Regions from separate parts of the Paraburkholderia sp. SSBN10T genome, predicted to be linked through region 1. Evidence: predicted binding sites of a transcription regulator. Region 1 holds the regulator's gene; the other holds the start of a gene.
What was found. Region 1 encodes FliA, which starts transcription of late flagellar genes. Its sites were predicted from a motif close to CTAAAGTTTNNNNNNNNNNNGCCGNTA; they were not measured.
Positions count from the first base shown of each region.

Region 2: the regulator FliA is predicted to act here: its motif matches at 2,674-2,700, upstream of AC1ECK_RS13350 (DUF4088 family protein).

Region 1 covers NZ_JBWQQI010000002.1:407,711-418,597, reverse strand. The annotation lists gene AC1ECK_RS04475 (flagellar basal body P-ring protein FlgI) at 1-586, opposite strand, end outside; gene flgH (flagellar basal body L-ring protein FlgH) at 589-1,293, opposite strand; gene flgG (flagellar basal-body rod protein FlgG) at 1,326-2,114, opposite strand; gene flgF (flagellar basal-body rod protein FlgF) at 2,155-2,916, opposite strand; gene AC1ECK_RS04455 (flagellar hook protein FlgE) at 2,937-4,436, opposite strand; gene AC1ECK_RS04450 (flagellar hook assembly protein FlgD) at 4,485-5,207, opposite strand; gene flgC (flagellar basal body rod protein FlgC) at 5,219-5,644, opposite strand; gene flgB (flagellar basal body rod protein FlgB) at 5,752-6,246, opposite strand; gene flgA (flagellar basal body P-ring formation chaperone FlgA) at 6,465-7,988, shown strand; gene flgM (flagellar biosynthesis anti-sigma factor FlgM) at 8,130-8,483, shown strand; gene AC1ECK_RS04425 (flagella synthesis protein FlgN) at 8,559-9,002, shown strand; gene AC1ECK_RS04420 (RNA polymerase sigma factor FliA) at 9,213-9,947, opposite strand; gene AC1ECK_RS04415 (MinD/ParA family ATP-binding protein) at 9,975-10,847, opposite strand; gene flhF (flagellar biosynthesis GTPase FlhF) at 10,840-10,887, opposite strand, start outside.
Region 2 covers NZ_JBWQQI010000007.1:160,525-171,411, forward strand. The annotation lists gene AC1ECK_RS13330 (CreA family protein) at 1-407, shown strand, start outside; gene AC1ECK_RS13335 (AraC family transcriptional regulator) at 479-1,306, shown strand; gene AC1ECK_RS13340 (AzlC family ABC transporter permease) at 1,528-2,193, shown strand; gene AC1ECK_RS13345 (AzlD domain-containing protein) at 2,193-2,516, shown strand; gene AC1ECK_RS13350 (DUF4088 family protein) at 2,859-3,632, shown strand; gene AC1ECK_RS13355 (hypothetical protein) at 3,712-4,152, opposite strand; gene AC1ECK_RS13360 (RNA-binding S4 domain-containing protein) at 4,476-4,694, shown strand; gene AC1ECK_RS13365 (MATE family efflux transporter) at 4,881-6,293, shown strand; gene panS (ketopantoate/pantoate/pantothenate transporter PanS) at 6,756-7,715, shown strand; gene AC1ECK_RS13375 (phospholipase D-like domain-containing protein) at 8,071-9,798, shown strand; gene fumC (class II fumarate hydratase) at 9,894-10,887, shown strand, end outside.

The DNA of each region.
Region 1 (10,887 bases):
CGGCGGCGATGCGCCCCGCAGCGAGCTGGTTCACCTGCACGCGGCTGCCGTTCGCGCTGGCGCCGGCGCCGCCCACCGCCATGTTGCCCTGGGCGAGCGCGTACACGGCGCCGTCCGCGCCCTTCATCGGCGTGAGCAGCAGCGTGCCGCCGCGCAGGCTCTTGGCGTTACCAAGCGACGAGACCGTCACGTCGATCGCCTCGCCCGGCCGGGCAAACGGCGGCAACACCGCGGTCACCATCACGGCGGCGACGTTCTTCAACTGGATGCTGGTGAGCGACGAGGTGCTGCTGTTCGACGAACCGGCCGACTGGTTGTTGATCGAGATACCGAGGTTGGCCAGCATGTTCGCCAGCGTCTGCGTCGTAAACGGCGTCTGCGTGGTCTGGTCACCGGTGCCGTCGAGACCGACGACGAGGCCGTAGCCGATCAGCGGGTTGTCCCGCACGCCCTGAATCGCCACGAGATCTTTCAGCCGTTCGGCGTGGGCGGCAGGTGTGGCGGGCGGCAGTGCGCCGCAGGCGAGCGCGAACACCACGCAGGCGAGGCCGAAACGGCGCAGACGGTGGAAAGATGGGAGTCTCATGATCACCACGGCGCCACGTTAAGGAAGAAGCGCTGTAGCCAACCCATGGTTTCCGCCTCGTCGATATAGCCCTTCGCCGAATACTCGATCTTGGCGTCGGCCACCTGGGTCGAATACACCGCGTTCAGGCCGGAAATCGTGTTCGGGTTGACCACGCCCGAGAAACGCACGAACTCGTTGCCCTGGTTGATCAGCATCTGCTTTTCGCCGCTCACTATCAGGTTGCCGTTCGGCAGCACGTTGGTCACCGTGACGGTGATCACGCCGTTGAACGTGTTCGACGCATTCGCTCCGCCCGTGCCCTGGAACACGTTGGCGCCCTGCGAGTTGAGATTCGCCTTGCCGAACAGGCCGCCGAGAAAACCGGCGGTCGTGGTGGAAAACGAGGTGGCCGAACTCCGGTTGGTGTTGGCGCCCGACGACTTGGTCGCGTTGATGTTTTCCTGGATGACGATAGTCAGGATGTCGCCAATATTGCGCGGCCGCTGGTCTTCGAACAGCGGCCGGCCCGCATAGCCCGGGTTGAAAATCGAGCCCGGCGTCTGCGCGTGCGGCGGCACCGGCGGCACAGCCGTCATCGGCTGCTGCACGATCGGCTGCTTCGGCATCTGCGCGCAGCCGCCGAGCGCCAGAACCAGCGCGCTGGCGGTGGCGAGGAGCGCGCTGCGCGCCTCGCCGGCTACCGGATTGGGATTGAATTGCGACATCGTATTTACCTGGCGTCTCACGTTCCGAGCGCTTAAACCTGCATTTGCGACAACGTCTGCAACATCTGGTCGGACGTGGTAACGGCCTTGCTGTTGATTTCGTACGCGCGCTGGGTCTGGATCATGTTGACCAGTTCCTGCACGACGTTCACATTCGAGGTTTCGACGTAGCCCTGTTGCAGCGAACCCGCGCCGTTCGAACCCGGCGTCGTGACGTTCGGCGTGCCCGACGAGCTGGTTTCCGCGAACAGGTTTTCGCCCTGCGCGTCGAGGCCGGCCGGGTTGATGAAGGTCGCGAGCTGCAGCGAGCCGATCTGCGTCGAGGTCGAGCTGTTGGCCTGCGTGATCGACACCGCGCCGTCAGTGCCGATCGTCAGCGAGGTGGCGTTCTGCGGCACCGTGATCGTCGGAGTGATCGGGTAGCCGCTCGAAGTCACCAGTTGGCCCTGCGCGTTGGTCTGGAACGAACCGTCGCGGGTGTAGCTGGTCGTGCCGTCGGGCATCTGCACCTGGAAGAAGCCGTTGCCGTTGATGGCGACGTCTTTCGAGTTGCCGGTTTGCTGCAGGTTGCCCTGCGTGTAGAGGCGCTCGGTGGCGACCTGTTGCACACCGGTGCCGAGCTGGATCCCCGAGGGCACTTCGGTCTGCTGGGTCGAATTGGCGCCCGGCTGACGGACCGTCTGATACAGCAGGTCTTCGAACACGGCGCGCGAACCCTTGAAGCCGTTGGTGCTGACGTTCGCGAGGTTGTTCGAGATGACGTCCATCTGGGACTGCTGCGCGTTCATGCCGGTCGCAGCGATATAGAGTGAGCGGTTCACGGTGTGGATTCTCCTGGGTGCACGTCTGGCGCGCCGCCCGTTAGCTGAAACTGAGCAACTGGTTGGCGGTCTGGTCGTTCTGGTCCGCGCTTTCGATCATCTTGGTCTGCATCTGGAACTGCCGCGCGTTGGTGATCATCGAGACCATCGCGTTCACCGGATTCACGTTGCTGCCCTCGAGCGATTCCGGCGCGAGCGTCACAGTCGGATCGGCGTCGGCCGGGTTGCCGTCGGCCGTGCGAAACAGGCCGTCGTCGCCACGCGTGAGCGTGCCGGCCGTCGGCTTCACCATCTTCAACTGGTCGATCACCGCGATGGCCGAGGCCGGATCTCCCGCCGCGAGCGCCGAGACCGTACCGTCCTTGCCGATCGTGATCGCCGCACCCGGCGGCACCGAAATCGGGCCGCCCGTGCCGAGCACCGGCAGGTTGCCCGCATTCACCAGTTGGCCGTTCTGGTCGATGTGCAGATTGCCGCCGCGCGTGTACGCTTCGCCGCCGTCGGCGGTCTGCACCGACAACCAGCCGTCGCCCTGCACCGCGACGTCGAGCGGGTTGCCGGTCTGCTGAATCGGTCCGGGCGTTTCGTCCGCGCCCGGTGTCGACGACAGCACGAAGGTACGCGTGGTCTGGTCGTTGACAGTGCTGCCGTCGCCGAACGACATCGGTACCGCGCGAAACGTCTCGAGCTGGGCGCGAAACCCGGTGGTCGAGGTATTCGCGAGATTGTTCGCGACAATGGCCTGCTGCTCGAGCGCCTGGGTGGCGCCCGACATCGCGGTATAAATCAGACGGTCGGTCATGCGTTCGGCTCCTGTGATGCTTACAGGTTGATCAACGTCTGGTCGACGGTCTGCTGCGTCTTGATCGTCTGCGCGTTCGCCTGATAGTTGCGTTGCGCGGTGATCAGATTGACCAGTTCGCTGGTCAGGTCCACGTTCGACTCTTCCACCGCGCCGCCTTGCAGCGTGCCGTGGTTCGTGCTGCCCGGGGTGGAGATCTGCGCGGAGCCCGACTGCGCGGTCTGCTGATACTCGTTATTGCCGAGGTCGACCAGGCCGTTCGGGTCGTTGAAGTTCGCGAGCACGATCTGACCGAGCGAGGACGTCTGACCGTTCGTATAGTTGCCGGTCAGTATGCCGTTGGTGCCGACCGTGAAGTTCGTCAGCTGGCCCGCGGCGAAGCCGTTCTGCGTCAGGTTGTTGACGCCGTCCGTGCTGCCGTACTGGGTGGTGCCGGCGATGCTCAGCGTGAGGCTCTGCGGCGTGCCTGAGCCGTCGGTGTTCGGGATCGTGAAAGCGAACGCGTCCGAGGTGGTCGTCGGCGACACGCTGGTGACGCCGCTCAGTGCGCCGGAGGTGCTGAAGCTCGCCGTACCGATCAGGCTTGCCGTGCCGCCCGAGACGCCCGCATAGACGTCCCATGCGCCGGAACCCGTCTTCGCGAAGTACATGTTCACGGTCTGCGAGCCGCCCAGCGAGTCGTACACCTGGGTCGAGGTCGAGTAGTTGTAGGTCGACGAATTGGTCGCGTCGAAGGTGGTCGGGGTCGGCGTAATCGCGACCGAATCGCCTGCGACCGGCGTGCCGGTCAGCGTGACTTCTTCACCCGTGCCAAGCGTGATCGCAGTGCCTGCCGTGTAGGTGGTCGCTGCGCCCGTCGTGCCCGTCGTGGTGTTGGTGACCGTGTACGAGGTCGGGCTCGTAAAGTTGACCGTGTAGCTGTCGGCATTCGTGCCGGCCGAAGCGGTCGTAATCGTCGCGCCGCTGCTCGCGAGCGAGCCCGTCGTTGTGACTACCGCCTTCGGCGTGCCCAGCATCAGCGCATCCTGCGCATTCAGGTTGAGCTGCGCGGAAATGCTGGTGGTGGGCGTCGGCGCGATATTGGTGGTCGGCACGGTCAGCGGCACCGTCTGCGCGCTGTTGATGATGCCGCTGGAATTCGCCGCATAACCCATCAACTGCAGCCCCTGGGCATTGACGATCTGACCGCTGCTGTTCAACTGGAACACGCCGTTACGCGAATACGTCAGCGCGCCGTTGTTCGACATCTGGAAGAAGCCGTTGCCGTTGATCGCGACGTCGAGCGCCTGATTGGTCGTATTGATCGTGCCTTGCGAGAACTGCTGCTGCACTTCCGCGAGCTGCGTGCCGATGCCGACCTGGTTGTTGACGGCCGTCGCCACCGAATTCGCATACATATCGGCGAACACCGCGGTGCCGCTCTTGAAGCCGATCGTGTCCGCGTTGGCAATGTTGTTGCCAATCACGTTGAGATCACTCGATGCAGCCGACAGGCCGCTCAAACCTTGCTGATAACCCATGACGGTCTCCGTTCCGGGGAATGTCGTAAATCGGTTGAACTGGTTGCTTTAGAGGACTGCCGCGACCGAGGTCAGGGCAACCGTATTGCCATTCGACAGCACGAGACTCGGTGCGCCGCCCGTACCCTGCACGACGCTCTCGACAGTGCCGGCGGTCAGCGTGGTGCCGGTGCCCGCGGCGCCGTTCACGGTGCCGGTCGCGGTGATCGTGTAGGTGCCGTCCGGCAGCGTGGCGCCCGTCGAATCGACCGGCGTCCAGGAGACCGGCACGGTGCCCGCCGGCTGTGCGCCCAGGTCGATCGTGTTGACGATCTTGCCGGCCGAGTTGACGACGTTGACCTTCATGTCGGACGCCGCGTTGGCGAGCTGCACGCCGAACTCGGTGGTCTTGCCGCTCGCCACGGTAATGGAGCTGCCCGGGGCCAGCACGCTCGAACCGATCAGCAGCGCCGCCTGCGAGGTCTGGCCCGCATTGAGCTGCGTCGCCAGCGAGGTCAGCGAGGTGTTCAACTGGCTGATGCCGGTCACGGTGTTGATCTGCGCGAGCTGCGAGGTCATCTGCGAGCTGTCCATCGGGTTGGTCGGATCCTGGTTCTGCAACTGCGTGACGAGCAGTTGCAGGAAGGTGTTTTGCAACGACGAACCCGAATTGGCTGAACTGCTGCCCGAACTGCTCGACGCGCTGGTCGCCGAGTTCGTGCCGTTCATCGTATCGAGCAGCGTCTTCGAGACCGTCGTCCCGCTGTTGCCGATTGTGGTTGAGCTGGTCAAGGAAGTGCTCCTCAGGTTCCGATCGTGAGAGTTTTCAGCATCAACTGCTTTGCCGTGTTCAGGGTTTCGACGTTCGCCTGGTACGCGCGCGACGCCGAGATCATGTTGACCATTTCTTCCACCGGGTCGACGTTCGGCATCGTGACGTAGCCGTTCGCGTCGGCCGCGGGGTTGCCCGGGTCGTAGGTGGTTTTCATCGGCGACGGGTCGTCCACCACGCCGGTCACCTGCACGCCGCCCACCTGCTGGCCGGACGCGGAACGCGCGCCGCCGATCGGGTTGACCGCGAACACCACCTGCTTGGCCTTGTACGGCTTGCCGTCGGGGCCTGTCGTACTGTCGGCGTTCGCCAGGTTCGACGCCGTCACGTTGAGCCGCTGCGACTCGGCCGACATGGCCGAACCGGCGACGGTGAATATGTTCATCAGCGATGGCATGGCTTCTCTGACCTCTCGTGCCGGCAAGTTCCGGCGTGATTACTTCCCGTGGGCGTGGTTTTTAGCGGTTACATCCAGTGTCTGCGGGTCGTCGCGTCATGGCTCGATCAGGAGCCGGACGTGATCGCCGACAGCATTGTTTTGATCTGGCCCGACAGTTCCGTCATGGTCGATTCGAAATGCAGCGAGTTATCGGCGAACTGCACGCGCTCCGCGTCGAGGTCCACCGTGTTGCCGTCGAGTGCCGGTTGCGTCGGAATGCGGTACTGCAACTGGCCGTAGTCGTCGCTCGGGCCGCCCGTGGCGATCAGGCTCGCCTTGCCGGCCATGTGGCCCGGCTCGGTCGAAGCCATCGTCATGCCGCTCGTCACGCCCGCGGGCTGGCTCAGCGCCAGCGTCGAGTTGTTCGATGCGCCCGTGCCGGTGGTCCCGTCCGTCTTCCTCAAGGCGCCCGCGAGGGTCGACGAGAAATTGACGTCACGCGCCTTGTAGTTCGGCGTGTCGGCGTTCGCGATGTTCGAAGACAGCAGTTCCTGCCGGTACGAGCGGACATCGAGCGCCTGACGGCCAAAGGCAAATTCGGCATCGAGTTTGTCGAGCATGGAAATCTCCGGATAACGTTCCCGCACCTGGCGCGCTGCAGCACGCACTCCACCTGCGGCCACCCAAAAGGGCTTTTTGCATGTGATGCATCTTAGGCGGGCCGTGCAAGCGGCAATCGTCGGAATAACCGGGGAAGGTCGCCTCTATTCAACGTTTGCGGCTCGATCCATGTCACTAGAATGCAATTCGTACCGTTGCCTCACGCTGGAGAATCGCGATGTCCCGATCCACTTTCGATGTGCCGCAGCCGCTGCGCCGCATCGTTGCGCGTCACACTGCCGTCTGGCTGGTGTGCGCGGTGGCCGGTGCGTGGAGCGCGCCCGCGGCGCTCGCCCAGACAGCCGGCGGACCGATCGTGATCCCCGGTCCCGGCGAACAGAATTCCGCCGATCTCGCACGGATGACGCAGATGGCGACCAGCAGCAACGGCAACAGCAGCGCCCGCGCGGCGGCGCCTTCGGCTCCGGCAACACCCGCCGCGCCTGTCACCGATCGCTTTGCCGCGCTGGAGAACGCCAGCGGCGCGATCGTGATTCCGGGTCCTGGCGAGGCTCCCGCCGCCCCGGCGAACGCCGCCGGCCTGACCCGTGTGAATCTGAATCCGTCGCTGGCCGCGAGTCAGGTCATGCCGGTGATCGTGAGTTCGACGCCGCCGCGTTCGGCCTACGCCGGCGCGGTGCGGCCCGTGAATGCCGCGCCTGCCGAGGCGCCCGGCGCGGCGTCGTCCGGCAACATCGAAATCGACAGTCTCGCCTCGCGCGGCGAGCCGCCCGAACTGGGCGCCAGCGCGCCGAGCCACGCGCCCGCGCCGCGTGGCGTCGCGCAAATACAGACTCAAGCGGCGCTGCCCAACCAGGCGCAGGCGCTCGCCGAAGCGGCACAGCGTGCGCAGGCGATTCAGGCGCTGAGTCAGGCGCAGGCCGCGCAAGTGGCCGCAAATCCGCGGACGCAGCCGGCTCGGGCCGTGGCAGCGTCGCAAACGGCTCAGGCGGCTCAGGCAGTTCAAGTGGCTCCAGCGACTCAAGCAGTTCAGGCAAAGCAGGCAGTTCAAGCGGTGCAGACCACTCAAGCCGCTCAGGCCACTCAAGCCGCCCTAGCCGCGCAGCCGGTGCCGGAAGGCCAGCAAGACGGCGAGGCGATCCACGCCGCCGCATTGGATTTCCTCAAGCAGCAGGCCGCCGGCCTGCCGGGCCGCGTCGAACTGACGGTGGCGCCGGCCTTCCCGCGCGGCCTCGCGGCCTGCGCCACGCTGCAGCCGTTCATGCCGAACGGCGCGCGCATGTGGGGCCGCACGACGGTCGGCGTGCGCTGCACGAGCGGGCATCCGTGGACGGTGTGGCTGCAGGCGAAGGTCTCGATCCATACCACTTACTATGTCGCCGCCCGCGCCATGCTGCCCGGCGAAGTGATCTCGGAAGCCGATCTGGTGAGCCGCGACGGCGACCTGACGCTGCTGCCGACGTCGATCGTCACGGCGCCCTCGCAGGCGGTCGGCTCGGTCACCCTGATGCGGGTGGGCGCGGGCCTGCCGCTGCGTCAGGACATGTTGAAGAACGCCGCCCAGGTGACGGCGGGCCAGACGGTGCGGGTGGTGGCGCAGGGCAACGGCTTTTCGATTTCGTCGGAAGGCAGCGCGCTCAGTAACGCGACGCCCGGCCAGCCGGTCAGGGTGAAAACCTCGGCCGGCCAGATCATCATGGGTATCGTGAAGGACAGTTCGACGGTCCAGATCCAGATGTGATCCGGACCTGAAAGTGGGGGTGGTGGCGGGATTCACGCGGAAAGCCGACTGGGCAAGCCGTTACAAACGGATACATCGATTGCGCTAAAGTTTGGATTCTTGAATGCCGTTATAAGAATCAAATCGCACAGGAAGCCAATCGTGAAAATCGATTCCACCACCAACACCATGCCGGACAGCCTGACGGGCAGCGCCACGCGCGCCCAGCAGGACAGCCTGGCCCCGGCGGCTACCACCGCCCAAGGCACGGGAAGCGCCGTGCAAGCCGCCACCAGCTCGGGGGGCGACGCGAACGTGAGCCTGTCGGGCTTGTCGTCCGATCTGCGCAACCAGACAGCATCGGGTTCGGCAGACATCGACACCGCTCACGTCGAATCGATCAAGGCGGCCATCAAGAGCGGCACGCTGACCATCGACCCGAACAAGATTGCCGACGGCGTGCTGGAAACGACACGCAGTCTGCTGCAAACGAGAGCCCCGGCGACCGGCAATTAAGGCTGGACGCCGTCAGGCGATCCCCTTGAAAACCGGCCCACGCGTCATGCGCGGGCGCTGTGAGAGCGAGTTGTGATGAAAGACGCACTGCTGGCAACCGTTATCGACGAATACGCGACGATCGAGGAATTCGCCTCGGTGCTCGTCGTCGAACAGAAAGCGCTGACCCAGGTGGACCCGGCCGAGATGCTGGGGCCGATCGTCGAGAAGAAGACCGAACTGGTCGGCAAGCTGGCCTCGCTGGAGAAGATCCGCGACACGCAGCTCGCCGAAATGGGTCTGCCGGCCGGCTGGAACGGCATCGAACTGGCTGCCGGAGGCGATCCGAAGCTGGCCGCGCAGTGGTCGCTGCTGCAGCAATCCGTAGAACGCGCGCGCCGCTCGAACAAGATCAACGGCGTACTGATCCGAACCCGCATGGACTACAACCAGCGCGCCCTCGACGTGCTGCAGGTCCGTCCGCCCAAGCCCGCGCTGTATGGTCCCGATGGGCGCGTGCCGGGATTCGGCTCGCTGTAAGCGCCGCCAGGCGGGGCGGCTGCCAGGCCGGCGCCCCGCTCCGCTTTACCTCTCGCTCCGAGCTTTATCGCTCTGCGTGACCTCTCTGCGCTTTTCCTTCCCCCGCCTGGTCCCACCGCAAAAAAAAAGCGCCGTCACAAGGACGGCGCAAATCGCGTTGGGTCGATGCGCGGCAGCCACGCTAAACCATCAGCCGCCCACCGCTGTCATTCATTCCGCTTCGGCCTTGGCCCACGCCATCTCGCGCAGGCGCGTACGCAGCCGCGCGACGGCCTGGCTATGCAACTGGCAAACCCGCGATTCGCTGACTTCCATCACCGCGCCGATCTCGCGCAGGTTCATGCCGCGCTCGTAATACAGCGACATCAACAGCTTTTCGCGCTCCGGCAGACGCTCGATCGCCTCGACCAGCGCCGCACGCAGGCTTTCGTCGAGCAGCGCCGAGAGCGGGTCCGAGTGGTCGACGCAATAACGGTCGAGGAACGGCTCGTCGTCGGCGGAGCGATCGAAGTCTTCGTAATAGATCAACTGGCTGCCGTGCAGGTCCTGCAACATCGCCTGATACTCGTTGAGCGGCATGTTCAGGTGACCCGCAATCTCGGTTTCGCTCGCCGAGCGGCCGAGCGTCTGTTCCACCTGATGCACGGCCGTCTCCACCTCGCGCGAGGTACGGCGCAGGCTGCGCGGCAGCCAGTCGTTGCTGCGCAGCTCGTCGAGCATCGCGCCGCGAATCCGCTGACTCGCATAGGTTTCGAACTGCGCGCCCTGGTCTTCCTTGTAGCGGCTCGCCGCGTCCAGCAGCCCGATCATGCCGGCCTGAATCAGATCGTCGAGATCGACGCTCGCCGGCATCTTGGCCACAAGCTGCAAGCCGAGCCGCCGCACGAGCGGCGCGTACTTCGTCAGAACCTCGGCTTGGGAAATCTTTCCCTGAGCGTTGTACATCGTGCTCCCCTTGTCCGCGCCGCGCCTTCAGGCGAGCTGCGCAGACGGTTGGTCGGCGTGTTGCGCCGCTGTTACTGCCGTCGTCGGCGCCACCCAGTGGTGCCGTGACGACATCGCTGACCGCATCGGCCAATACTGCAATTCGGCGGCAAGATGCCGGTAATCGCGCGCGGCGGGCGTCGACGGAAAGGCGTCGACCACGCAGCGCGACAATTCCTGCGCCCGCGCCATGCGCGGATCGGCGGCGATACAGCCCGCGTCTTCCAGCGACACGGCCAGATAGCGCCCTGCCACCCCCGCCAGGTTTTCGAACGCGGTATGCGCGTCCGTCACGCTCTGCACGTGATTCACCAGCACACGGAACTGCGCGAGGCCGTGTGCGTAGTGCAAGCGCTTCATGCAGGCATACGCGTCGGTGATCGCCTGCGCGGCGACACGCGTGACGATCATCAGGTCATGCGCCTGCATGGCCAATGCCGAGAGCTGGCCGAACTCGTCGAGCTGCGCGTCGATCAGAACCACGTCGGCGGGTCCGGTCAGCACCGCGCCCAGTTGTGCCGCGCTGTAGCCTTCGCGATTGCTGCGCGAGGCGGCCAGCACTGAAAAGCCCAGTGCATGACGTGCGACGGCGGCTTCAAGCGGCATCTCGCCGCGCATCACGGCCGCGAAATTGCCCGCGCCGTGCATGCCGCCGAGCATCGCGCTCACGGAGTAATCGTCAAGGCACTCGTCGATCACGAGCACGTCTTTGCCCTGCTCAGCGAGTGCGGCCGCCAGATTGACGACGGTCGTGGTGCGGCCGACGCTGATCGAGCCGCCCGTCACCGCCAGCACGCGTGAGCCGCTGCGCGCCAGCAGGCGGCGCAGTCCTTCTGCCTGATCCGAGACGACTTTATCCAAAGCGTACCTCGTGCAGTTCGGCCGTCGAGCGTGCGGAAAG
Region 2 (10,887 bases), on a different contig from region 1:
AGGAAGTGGGCAGCGTCAACACCAATTTCCACGTGACCGGCTCAGATCGCGTAGTGGTCGAGGCCTACGACGACCCGCTCGTTCAGGGCGTCACCTGCTATGTGTCACGGGCCCGCACCGGCGGCATCAAAGGCACGCTCGGCATTGCGGAAGATCCGACCGAGGCGTCGATCGCCTGCCGCCAGGTCGGCGCCATCAAGTTCACCGGGCCGCTCAAGCAGCAATCCGACGTGTTCTCCGTCAGCATGTCGCTGATCTTCAAGACCCTGCATGTGGTGCGCATCGTCGATCCGAAGCGCAATGCGCTGATCTATCTGACCTACAGCGATCGCGTCGCCAGCGGCAGCGCGAAAAACAGCGTGAGCGCCGTGTCGATGCCGGCCGGCACCACCATCCCGCTCCGCTAAAAGCCGCTCGTGCGGCGACACCCGGAACACCCGCTCCGCGCTAAACTGGCAGGCCGAGCTCGAGTTTCATCATGACCGTGACCCGTTTCCGCGATTCCGCCCGCTACTGGCGCACGCCGCTGTTGCCCGGCGCGGATCTGCTCACGGCCGAATATCACGATCACGAGTTCTCGCCGCACTGGCACGACGCGTACACGATTCCCGTGATCGTCGCGGGCGCCGAGGGCTATCGCTATCTGGGCACGGACTACATCGCCGAAGCGGGCAGCGTGCCGATCATCAACCCGGGCGAGCTGCACACGGGCGCACGGGCCATCGAGGAAGGCTGGCGCTATCGCGTGCTGTATGCGCCGGTGGATTTCACCCAGCAGCTCGCCAACGATGTCGCGGGTCAACCTCAAGCGCTGCCGTGGTTCGAACCCGGCGTGATCCGCGATCTCGACCTCGCCCAGCGGCTCGCGCGGGCGCACCGCCTGCTCGAAGCACAAGCCGATCCGCTCGCGGCCGAGGCCGCGATGCTCGACGCCCTCTCGACACTGCTCGTGCGCTATTCGGGCAACCAGACGAAGCCCGCGCGGCTCGCCGCCGACGACACGCGTGTAGCCAGCATGAAAGAGCGCCTGACCGGCGACCTCGCCGCCCCGCTGCAACTGGCCGAACTGGCGGGCGCCGTCGGCTTGTCGCCATTCCATGCCGCGCGCCTGTTCGCCCAGGCCACCGGTTTGCCGCCGCACGCGTGGCGCAATCAGGTCCGGCTGCAACGCGCACTCGCGCCCTTGCGCGCGGGCGTCTCCGTCACCGAGGTGGCGGCGGCCAGCGGCTTCACCGATCAAAGCCATTTCACCCGGCACTTCCGGCGCATGTTCGGGGTGCCGCCGGGACGCTGGCAGTCGGCCTGAACGAAGAGCCGCGCAAGCGCCCCGCGCGAGCCACCCAGCCACAACCGGCGCAGACGCCCCGACGCCGAACCAGGCCGCCCTTTCATCCCACCGCAAGAACGTACAAGCCCTTCATACCCCGCCGCCGTTATGCTCGGTGGACCAAGGAGGCAAGATTGACTGATCCCAAGCACCCGGCCCGATTCGCCGAACTCACCGCCGGCGCGCGCGACATCATCCCGATGATGGTCGGCGCAGCGCCGTTCGGCGTGATTTTCGGCACACTCGTCACGTCCGGCCCGCTGCACCTGTGGCACGGGCAATTGATGTCGCTCGTCGTGTTCGCCGGCTCGGCGCAGTTCATCGCGCTTGGCCTGATTGCCAGCCACGCGAGCTTTGCGGTGGTGTGGGCCACCACGCTCGTCGTCAACCTGCGCCATGTGCTGTATAGCGCCACGCTCGCGCCGTACGTCTCGCATTTGCCGCTGCGCTGGCGCCTGGCGCTCGGCGGCGTGCTCACCGACGAAGTCTTCGCGGTCGCCTGGGCACACTACCGGCACCACCCTCCCGGCTCGGTAAGCCCGTACTACTTCCTCGGCGCGGGCCTCGCCATGTACCTCAACTGGCAGATCTGGACGGTGGCCGGCCTGCTGTTCGGCGCGGCATTCCCTGGACTGCAGTCGCTCGGGCTCGATTTCGCCATGGTCGCCACTTTTATCGCGATCGTCGTGCCGCAGCTCGTCGCGCTGCGCTATTTCGCCGCCGCCGTCACGGCCGGCGCACTGGCGTTCTTCTGGCAGGCGTGGCCGTACAAGCTGGGCCTGCTCGCTGCCGTGCTGGCGGGGGTCATGGTCGGCGTGCTGCTGTCGCGTCCCAGCCCGCAGCGGCGCACCGTGGAGGTGACCTAATGAACTATGTCGCGCTGATCCTCGGCATGGCGCTGATCACGTGGATGATCCGCGCGGCCGTGTTCGTGCTGGGCGACCGGCTGGTGTTCCCGCCGCTCGTGCGCACCGCCCTCGGGTTCGTGCCGGTGACGGTGCTGACCGCCCTGATCGTGCCGATGGCCGTGTCGCCCCACGGCGGCGGCGCCGAGCTGACCTGGCGTAACCCGCAACTGGTCGGCGCGCTCGCTGCGGTTGCAGTCAGCGCCCTGACGCGCCGGCCGCTCCTGACTATCGCCGTCGGCCTCACGGTCTTTTTCGTCTGGCAAGGCGTCGTGCTCAAATAGAGCCCCTCGAGTGTGTCGACTGGAGTGAGCGCCTTAGCGCTTACTCTGGTCCCATAGCCCTGACTCCAATCCCATACAAGACGGTTGCCGAGCGGCGCTCTCAGCCTTGTGCAGCGCCGCAAGCGGCGCCGCCCCCGCGGCAAAAACACGCCGCGCCCTCAAGTTTTACCCTGGTTCGCCGTTATGCAGTCGAGGTCCGCTCGTCGGGAAGCGACTCCCGCTGGTTACGCGGCAACAAGCAGGATCAACCGCGTCGAGCATCGATGCCGCCCTGTCACGGGGGCTGTTCGCAGAAGGCGGCACTTTTGCGGTGCAACGCGGGAGGACCAAACGGGATAAGACATGGGTCAAATAACCCTTTCACTCAAAGACGAAACCGTCGCCAATTTGCGCAAGGATTTCGACGCTTTTTTGCGCGTCTCGCTCAAGCTCGACCCGCAATTCGCCACGCCGTCGTTTGAGGACTTTCTGCGCGCCAAGCTGCTCGACAACATGGTGCCGCTCACCGAGCACGCGGTGAAGCGGATGTTGCAGGGCGGCCAGTACGCGTGGGCCAAACGCACGCTGGACAAGGAATTCCCGGATGTGGTCGCGATCCTGATGCAGCAGGCGACCGAATTTGGCTTTGGCTTCGCGTCGCGCTCCGAATGGACGCCCGAGGAGCTCGCGAAGCAGTGCCACGACTGGGCGGCCGCGATCGTCAAGGAATCGGAGGGCGATGCCTCGCTGGTGGACCCGCTCGCGGCCCAGATCAAAGGTGCGGCTCAGGACATCCAGACCCTGGAAGAATTGATGCAGACGCCGGCGTGGCGCCTCGTCGAATCGCTGCGGCAGCGGGTGTATGAAGCAAAGGTGGCCTGCGAGACCAGCATCGGCAGCACGGCGCGCGAAAAACTCGGCGAACTGCGCGGCTTGCTGCGCCTCGGCATCTCTCACGGCTCGTTCCAGAAACAGGAAGCGCAGCAGATCATGGAATATCTGCGCCTGCTAAAGCCGGAAATCTTCGTGGAAGAGCCATACGATATCTTCTCGCGGCTCGCCGCATGGCTGCGCAACTTCTTCACGCCGCTTCCGCGGCAGCAGGCGCCGCAGCAACAACCCCGCCAGTCGCGTTAGGCGGCGCGGCGTCGGGCCGCGCCTGATTGACCGGGAGACCGGGAACGGCAGGCGAACCCGCCGTCCAGGCGTGCCATGCTTAGTGCTTGACGTCCGAACTGTCGTCCTGAGCCGGTGTCTGGCCCTGCATGTTCATCTTCATTTCGTTGTTGGCGGTTTGCTTGTCAGCCTTGCGGTTCAGCTTGGCGTCGCGGACCTGCTCCTTGTACTGCGCCTTGGCCGCAGACTGCTGTTCCTTCAATTGCGCCGTCGACGCCTTCTTCGAGGCGCGATACTCGGCATTAGCCTTCGCGTCGGCATCGCGCTTTTGCACCAGCGGATCGGTCGAAGCCGGTGCCGTCAGGCGCTGCGGAGCCGGCTGGACGCCTTGCGCAGCCGGGGCTGCGGTGTCGGCGCCCGGCGCTGTCATCTGCTGACCGGCCGCAGCGGCATCCGGTTGCGCAGTGGTCTGCGCAACCGCGCCGGTAGCGGCAAAAGCGGTCAGGGCGGTACCGATCAGAAGCGAACGAATCTGAGTCATAGAGCTATCCTCTCTGAAATTGTTGTCGGGACAAGGGTGCAAGCGCTTAGGGGCTGATGCAGTGCTGCAGCGGCGGGCCGCCGTCGGCGCTGCACCGGTTGCCTTGCACCCGGTCTGCTGTCACCCGCCGCTTTATGCAGCAGGTGTTCTACAGACCGTCACTTTACGAGTGAGGTTCTCGACAAACGCCCCCCGTTACGCAACGTTTCTTTTTCTAACAACGAGATAACATTTACCTTCAGTTATCCCCTTCCTCCTTGAATGGGCCTGCAGGCGGGCTTCTGGCTTATCATGCGAACCCCGTTACTCCTGCCGCAATCGCCATGCCTAATCTCGATTTCACGCTGACCGGCGACTACGTCGAACTGCACAATCTCCTGAAAATAACGGGTCTGGCCGATAGCGGCGGCTCCGCCAAGCTGATGGTCGCCTCGGGCGCCGTGACTGTGGACGGTCAGGTCGAACTGCGTAAAACCTGCAAAATACGCGCGGGCCAAGTCGTTCTGCTTGGCGACACGCGAATCGCCGTGCACGAGGCCTAGCACCGCAGCAGTGCACTGTGCGCCCGGCGCCCTTATTGCCCTTGCCGCCGCCACGCCGCCTTCCTGCCGGTTCGGCAAAAATCCGCACCAAAAATGTGCTTACAGATCGACAACAGCACGCCTACACAATAAGCTGTCTGTTTTGACAGAAAACGCCGCGGGCGCCGCCCGCATCGTGTCCCGTTCATGACCCAATCCGGCCTCTCCCGGGTGGCCGCCCCGCCGCCTACCCTCTCGCGCCACGCTGCCGACACCGCCCGCCTCGCCGCCCCGCTCGCCATCGCCCAACTGTCGCAGATGGCAATGGGCGTCACCGATACGATCCTGCTCGGCTCGCTCGGCCCCGATGCGCTGGCGGCCGGTGGCCTCGGCGCCAACCTGTTCTTCGTGGTCGTCACGTTGCTGCAGGGCGTGCTGACCTCGGTGAGCGTCAGCGTCTCGCACGCCCGTGGCGCCCAGGCCGAGGACCGCGTGCCGCACATCTACTGGACCGGCTTCGTGATGTCGGTGCTGCTGTCGATTCCCGCCTTCGCGCTGCTATCGTTTGCCGCGCCGATCCTGCTCGCCTTCGGCGAACCGGCGCCGCTCGCGCACAACGTCGGCGAGTACGCCTCCGTGCTGCGCTGGGGCGCGCTCGGCAGCCTGATCGGCATCGGCCTGATGCGCTCGTTCCTGCCGGCCATCGGCGCGGCGAAGCGGTTGCTGTGGGTGTCGCTGGCGGGCGTTTTCGTCAACGGTTTCCTGAACTACGGCCTGATTCACGGCGCGTACGGCCTGCCGCGCCTCGGCTTTCTCGGCTCGGCATGCGCCACCACGATCACGGTCTGGATGACGGCGCTGGTGCTGATGGCATGGCTGCATCTGCGGCCACGCTATCGCCATTTCGTCACGGCAACGCGGCCGAAATTGCCGTTGATGGGCGAGCTGTTCGGCATCGGCTGGCCGGTCGCGATCACCTATGGCGTCGAATCCACGCTGTTCCTGGCCACCGGCCTGATGGTCGGCCTGCTCGGCGAAGCCCAACTCGCGGCGCACCAGATTGCGCTGAACGTCGCCTCAGTCGCCTTCATGGTGCCGCTCGCGATCGGCCAGGCGGCCAACGTGCGGGTCGGCTACTGGTCGGGCGCCGGGCAGCCGCTCGCGGCACGGCACGCCGGTTTCGTCGCGATTGCGCTCGGCGTGGCCTTCATGTCGCTGTCGGGACTCGTGCTGATCCTCGCGCCGCACTGGATCGTCGGCCTCTATCTGCATCTGGACGATCCCGCCAACGCGGCCACGGTCGCACTCGCCAGTTCGCTGCTCGGCGTGGCGGCCGTCTTCCAGATTGTCGACGGCATGCAGACGGTCGGCTCCGGTTGCCTGCGCGGCCTGAAGGACACCCGCGTGCCGATGCTGGCCGCGGCGTTCGGTTACTGGGGCATCGGCTTTCCGACCGGCTACACGCTGGCGTTTCACTTCGCGCTGGGCACCAGCGGTTTGTGGTGGGGTCTCGCGGCCGGTCTAGCGAGCGTCGCGCTGCTGATGACGCTGCGTTTCCACAAGCTCAGCCTGCGCCGCGTGCCGCCCGCGCCCCCGTCCGTCTCGCGGCCCTCGGCATGACGCAGGCCGAGGCGCCTGGCTGCGTCGTTGCCGCACAGTCCAACCCGGCGAGCTAAGCAAAGCAGGTATCGTTAGTTGGTGCGCGCCACGCTGCGCGATACGATAAAGCCGTCTTCCTGACACTCCTTCCTCTGACGGGGAACGAAACTGGGTTTGAGCCCGCGCACTGCGCGGGTTCTTTTTTTCCGGCTTCGCTTCAAGTGCCGGCAACGCGTTCGCGCGGACGGTAAAATACGCGCCGGTTGCCTCACAGACCCACCCCGGTCGTCCCGCTTGCCACCACGGCCCGCCGCGTCCCATAAGGGCGCGCACCGCCTCACGGCCAGTGATCCGCTGCCCATCGTTCGCCGCACCGCGTGCCGAACCACGGGCTGCGGCGTCGGCGCAGAGCCGCCGCCGCAGCCTTGCCGGCATGCACACGCGCGCATCGCCATTCAAAAACAGAACCAAGGACCTCCTGACATGCTTGCCCGGGTTACCCGTCTCTTTCCGCTGTGGGCCGTGCTGGTCTCGCTCGCCGCCTATTTCTCGCCGGCCTCGTTCAGCCCTATCGCGCCGCACGTCACCACGCTCTTGACGATCATCATGCTGGCGATGGGCGTCACCCTGTCCGTCGACGATTTCAAGCGCGTCTTCACGCGACCCGCGCCGGTCGTCGCCGGCATCGTGCTGCACTACCTGGTGATGCCGCTTGCGGCATGGGCGATCGCCAAGGTGCTGCACATGCCGCCGGATCTCACGGCCGGCATGGTGCTGGTGGGCAGCGTCGCGAGCGGCACCGCGTCGAACGTCATGATCTATCTGGCGCGCGGCGACGTGGCGCTGTCTGTCACGATCAGCGCGCTGTCGACGCTGGTCGGGGTGTTCGCCACGCCCTTGCTCACGCGACTCTATGTCGACGCGTCGATCGCCGTCGATGTGCACGGCATGCTGATGAGCATTCTGCAGATCGTCGCGCTGCCGATCGTCGTGGGTCTCGTGATCAATCATCTGTTCGGCAAGCTGGTGCGCGCGGTCGAGCCCATTTTGCCGCTGGTCTCGATGATCGCCATTTTGCTGATCATCGCGGCGGTCGTGGGCGGCACGCAGAAGAGCATTGCCTCGGTCGGTCTCGTGGTGATGCTCGGCGTCGTGCTGCACAACGGCATCGGCCTGCTCGGCGGGTACTGGGGCGGCCGGCTGCTCGGTTTCGACGAAGCCGTGTGCCGCACGCTCGCCATCGAAGTCGGCATGCAGAACTCCGGTCTTGCCGCCACACTGGGCAAGCTGTATTTCTCGCCGCTCACTGCCTTGCCGGGCGCCTTGTTCTCCGTGTGGCACAACCTCTCGGGGTCGCTGCTGGCCGGTTACTGGGCCGGCCGCCCCGCCAGAGGCTCCACGCATCCGGATGGCGCAGTCGCGTTCAAGGCCGAACGCGGTTGATGCGCAGTTGATTCAAGGTTGATGCACGGCTGATGTCACGCCGCGCGCTCGTCGGCGACGGGAGCGCGGCGATCTGCACAGCAATCCGTTTCTCCGCGGGTGTTTCCATCGAACGCATTGTTCGCATAACGAATGATCCGGTTCGTACCGCCAGGACGGAAGGCCTGCACCGGCCAGCCCGGCCCGCTGACGGCCTCGTCTGCACTCACTCGGCCGGCATCCACGCGACCTGCGCTCGTCGCGAACCTGTCCGGTCAATTCCCCTTAGAATGCGTTGCTCGACAGAGCACAGATGCATCGGCCGCGTACCTTTAGCGTTCAGGCGTGCGCAAACCGAATCCAGCGGAGAAATAGCGTGCCGACGTACGACAGCAACAGCATCGCGTCGCAAGATCATCAGGCAACCGCAGAGATGGCAACGGCCGCGCGCCATTGCGCGCGCACGCTCTCCAGCACCAACATCGGCATCGGCATCGGCATCGGCATCGGCATCGGCAAGCGTTGCCTGGTTCTATACGCATTAGCGGCAGTTCTAACCGCCTGCGCCAGCAGGCCGCCGGCGGCCGCGTTCGATCGTCCGGTCACCCATGCGCTGCCGGCCCTCACGACGACCGCGCTCGGTACCGCTCTCGCCCCCATCGAGCAGGCGCACCCTGGCGAATCGGGCTTTCGCGTGCTCTCCAACGGCACCGAAGCGCTGCAAATGCGCATTGCCCTTGCCCGCGCCGCGACCAGAACGCTCGACATGCAGTACTACATCGCCAACGAGGACACCACCGGCAAACTGCTGCTAGGCGCCGCGCTCTACGCGGCCGATCACGGCGTGCGGGTGCGCATGCTGGTCGACGATCTGAATTTCAAGGACATCGACGACGTCATGGCCAGTCTCAACTCGCATCCGAATATCGAGGTCCGCGTCTTCAATCCGTTCGGCAGCACGCATCGCAGCGTGTTCGAGCGCACCACCAATCTGTTCACGAAGCTCGACCAGTTCACGCGCCGCATGCACAACAAGGCGATGATCGCGGACAACCAGGTGGCGATAGTCGGTGGGCGCAACCTCGGCGACGAATATTTCAGCGCGAGCCCGACGCTGCAGTTCCGCGATCTCGACGTGCTGGCAGCCGGCCCGATCACCGCGGACATCTCGGCGAGTTTCGACGAGTACTGGAACAGCAGCGGCGCGTATCCGTTGCGTGCGCTGAACCATCAGCGCTTCTCGCCGCAGGAACTGGACGCCACGCGCGACGCCTTGCGGGCGCACTGGCGCGCCACCGCCGATCCGTACAACGCGAAGCCGCTCAATGCGACGCCGCTCGCCACGCAGATCGCCAACGGTCAGCTCGGCCTCACCTGGGCCCCGGCGGAGTTCAAAGCCGACACGCCAGGCAAGATCGACCAGCCATCGCCCGATTATGTGAGCCCGCCGATGCAGCGGCTCGTCGAATTGACGAAGGACGCGCAGACAGAATTTCTCGTGATATCGCCCTACTTCGTGCCGCACGATGCCGGCGTGCAAGCGCTTGCGCAACTCACGCAGCGCGGCGTACGGGTGGCGGTTCTGACCAATTCGCTCGCCGCCACCGACGCCATTGCCGTGCAGGCCGGCTACAGCCCGTACCGCGTGCCGCTGTTGCAACACGGTGTGGAGCTTTACGAGTTCAAGCCGGAACAACGCAGCGCACGCGTCTCGGTCGGGGGCTCGAGTTCGCGTGCCAGCCTGCATGCGAAGACTTACGTAATCGATCGCAAGATTCTCGTCATCGGTTCGATGAACCTCGATCCGCGCTCGGCGCACCTGAACACGGAACTGGCGCTGGTGATCCATAGCCCCGCGCTCGCCGGCGAGGTCGCCGCCCTGTTCGACCGCGCCACCGCGCCCGAATCGAGCTACCACGTGACGCTCGCCACTGCTGCGCAACTCGCCGGTCTCAGCTATATCGGCGCGCCGGGCGCGCAACTCGAATGGACCGACAAGGAGGACAACACATGGCGTACCTATCACGCCGATCCGCAAGCCGGTTTGTACCGAAACCTGCTGACGGGTCTATTCTTGTTACTGCCAGTCCAGGGGCAGCTTTGATGCGCCAGATCCAGCGCTAGCGGCGCTGCCGCGCGCTAGCCGAACCACGCAGTGATCCACGTAACCCTTTAATCGAGTTAGGAGCGGAGTCGACCATGACCGAAGACGTACGAATGGAGCGCGACACATTCGGCGAGATTGCCGTGCCGAATGCCCAGTTGTGGGGGGCGCAAACGCAGCGCTCGCTGCAGAATTTCCGTATCTCGACGGAGAAGCAGTCGCCGGAGCTGATTACGGCGCTCGCCGTCATCAAGCGCGCAGCCGCCGAAGTCAATCTGGGCCTCGGCGTACTCGACGAGAACAAGGCGAAGGCCATCATGCAGGCTGCCGACGAGATCATCGACGGCAAGCACCCCGGCGAATTTCCGCTGGCGGTCTGGCAGACCGGTTCCGGCACGCAGAGCAACATGAACCTCAACGAGGTGATTGCGAACCGCGCGAGCGAGCTGCTCGGCGGCGAACGCGGCGAAGCGCGCAAAGTGCATCCGAACGACGACGTGAACCGCGGCCAGTCGTCCAACGACGTGTTTCCGACCGCCATGCACGTGGCCGCCGCGTACGCCATCGTCAAGCAACTGGTGCCGGCGTTGAAGACGCTGCGCGACACGCTCGACGGCAAGGCAAAAGCTTTTGCCGGCATCGTCAAGATTGGCCGCACGCACTTGCAGGATGCGACGCCGCTCACGCTCGGCCAGGAATTTTCGGGTTATGTCGCACAGCTCGACCACGGCATTCGCCACGTCGAAGCGGCGCTGCCGCATCTGTACGAACTCGCGCAAGGCGGCACGGCGGTCGGCACCGGGCTGAACGCGCATCCGCAATTCGCGGACAAGGTCGCGGCGGCGATCGGCAAGCTGACCGGCCTGCCGTTCGTGTCGGCGCCCAACAAATTCGAAGTGATGGCCGCGGCCGACGCGCTGGTATTCGCGCACGGCGCGCTGAAGACGGTGGCCGCCAGCCTGATGAAAATTGCCAACGACATCCGCTGGCTCGCCAGCGGCCCGCGCTGCGGGCTCGGCGAACTGTCGATTCCGGAGAACGAACCGGGCAGCTCGATCATGCCGGGCAAGGTCAATCCGACCCAGTCCG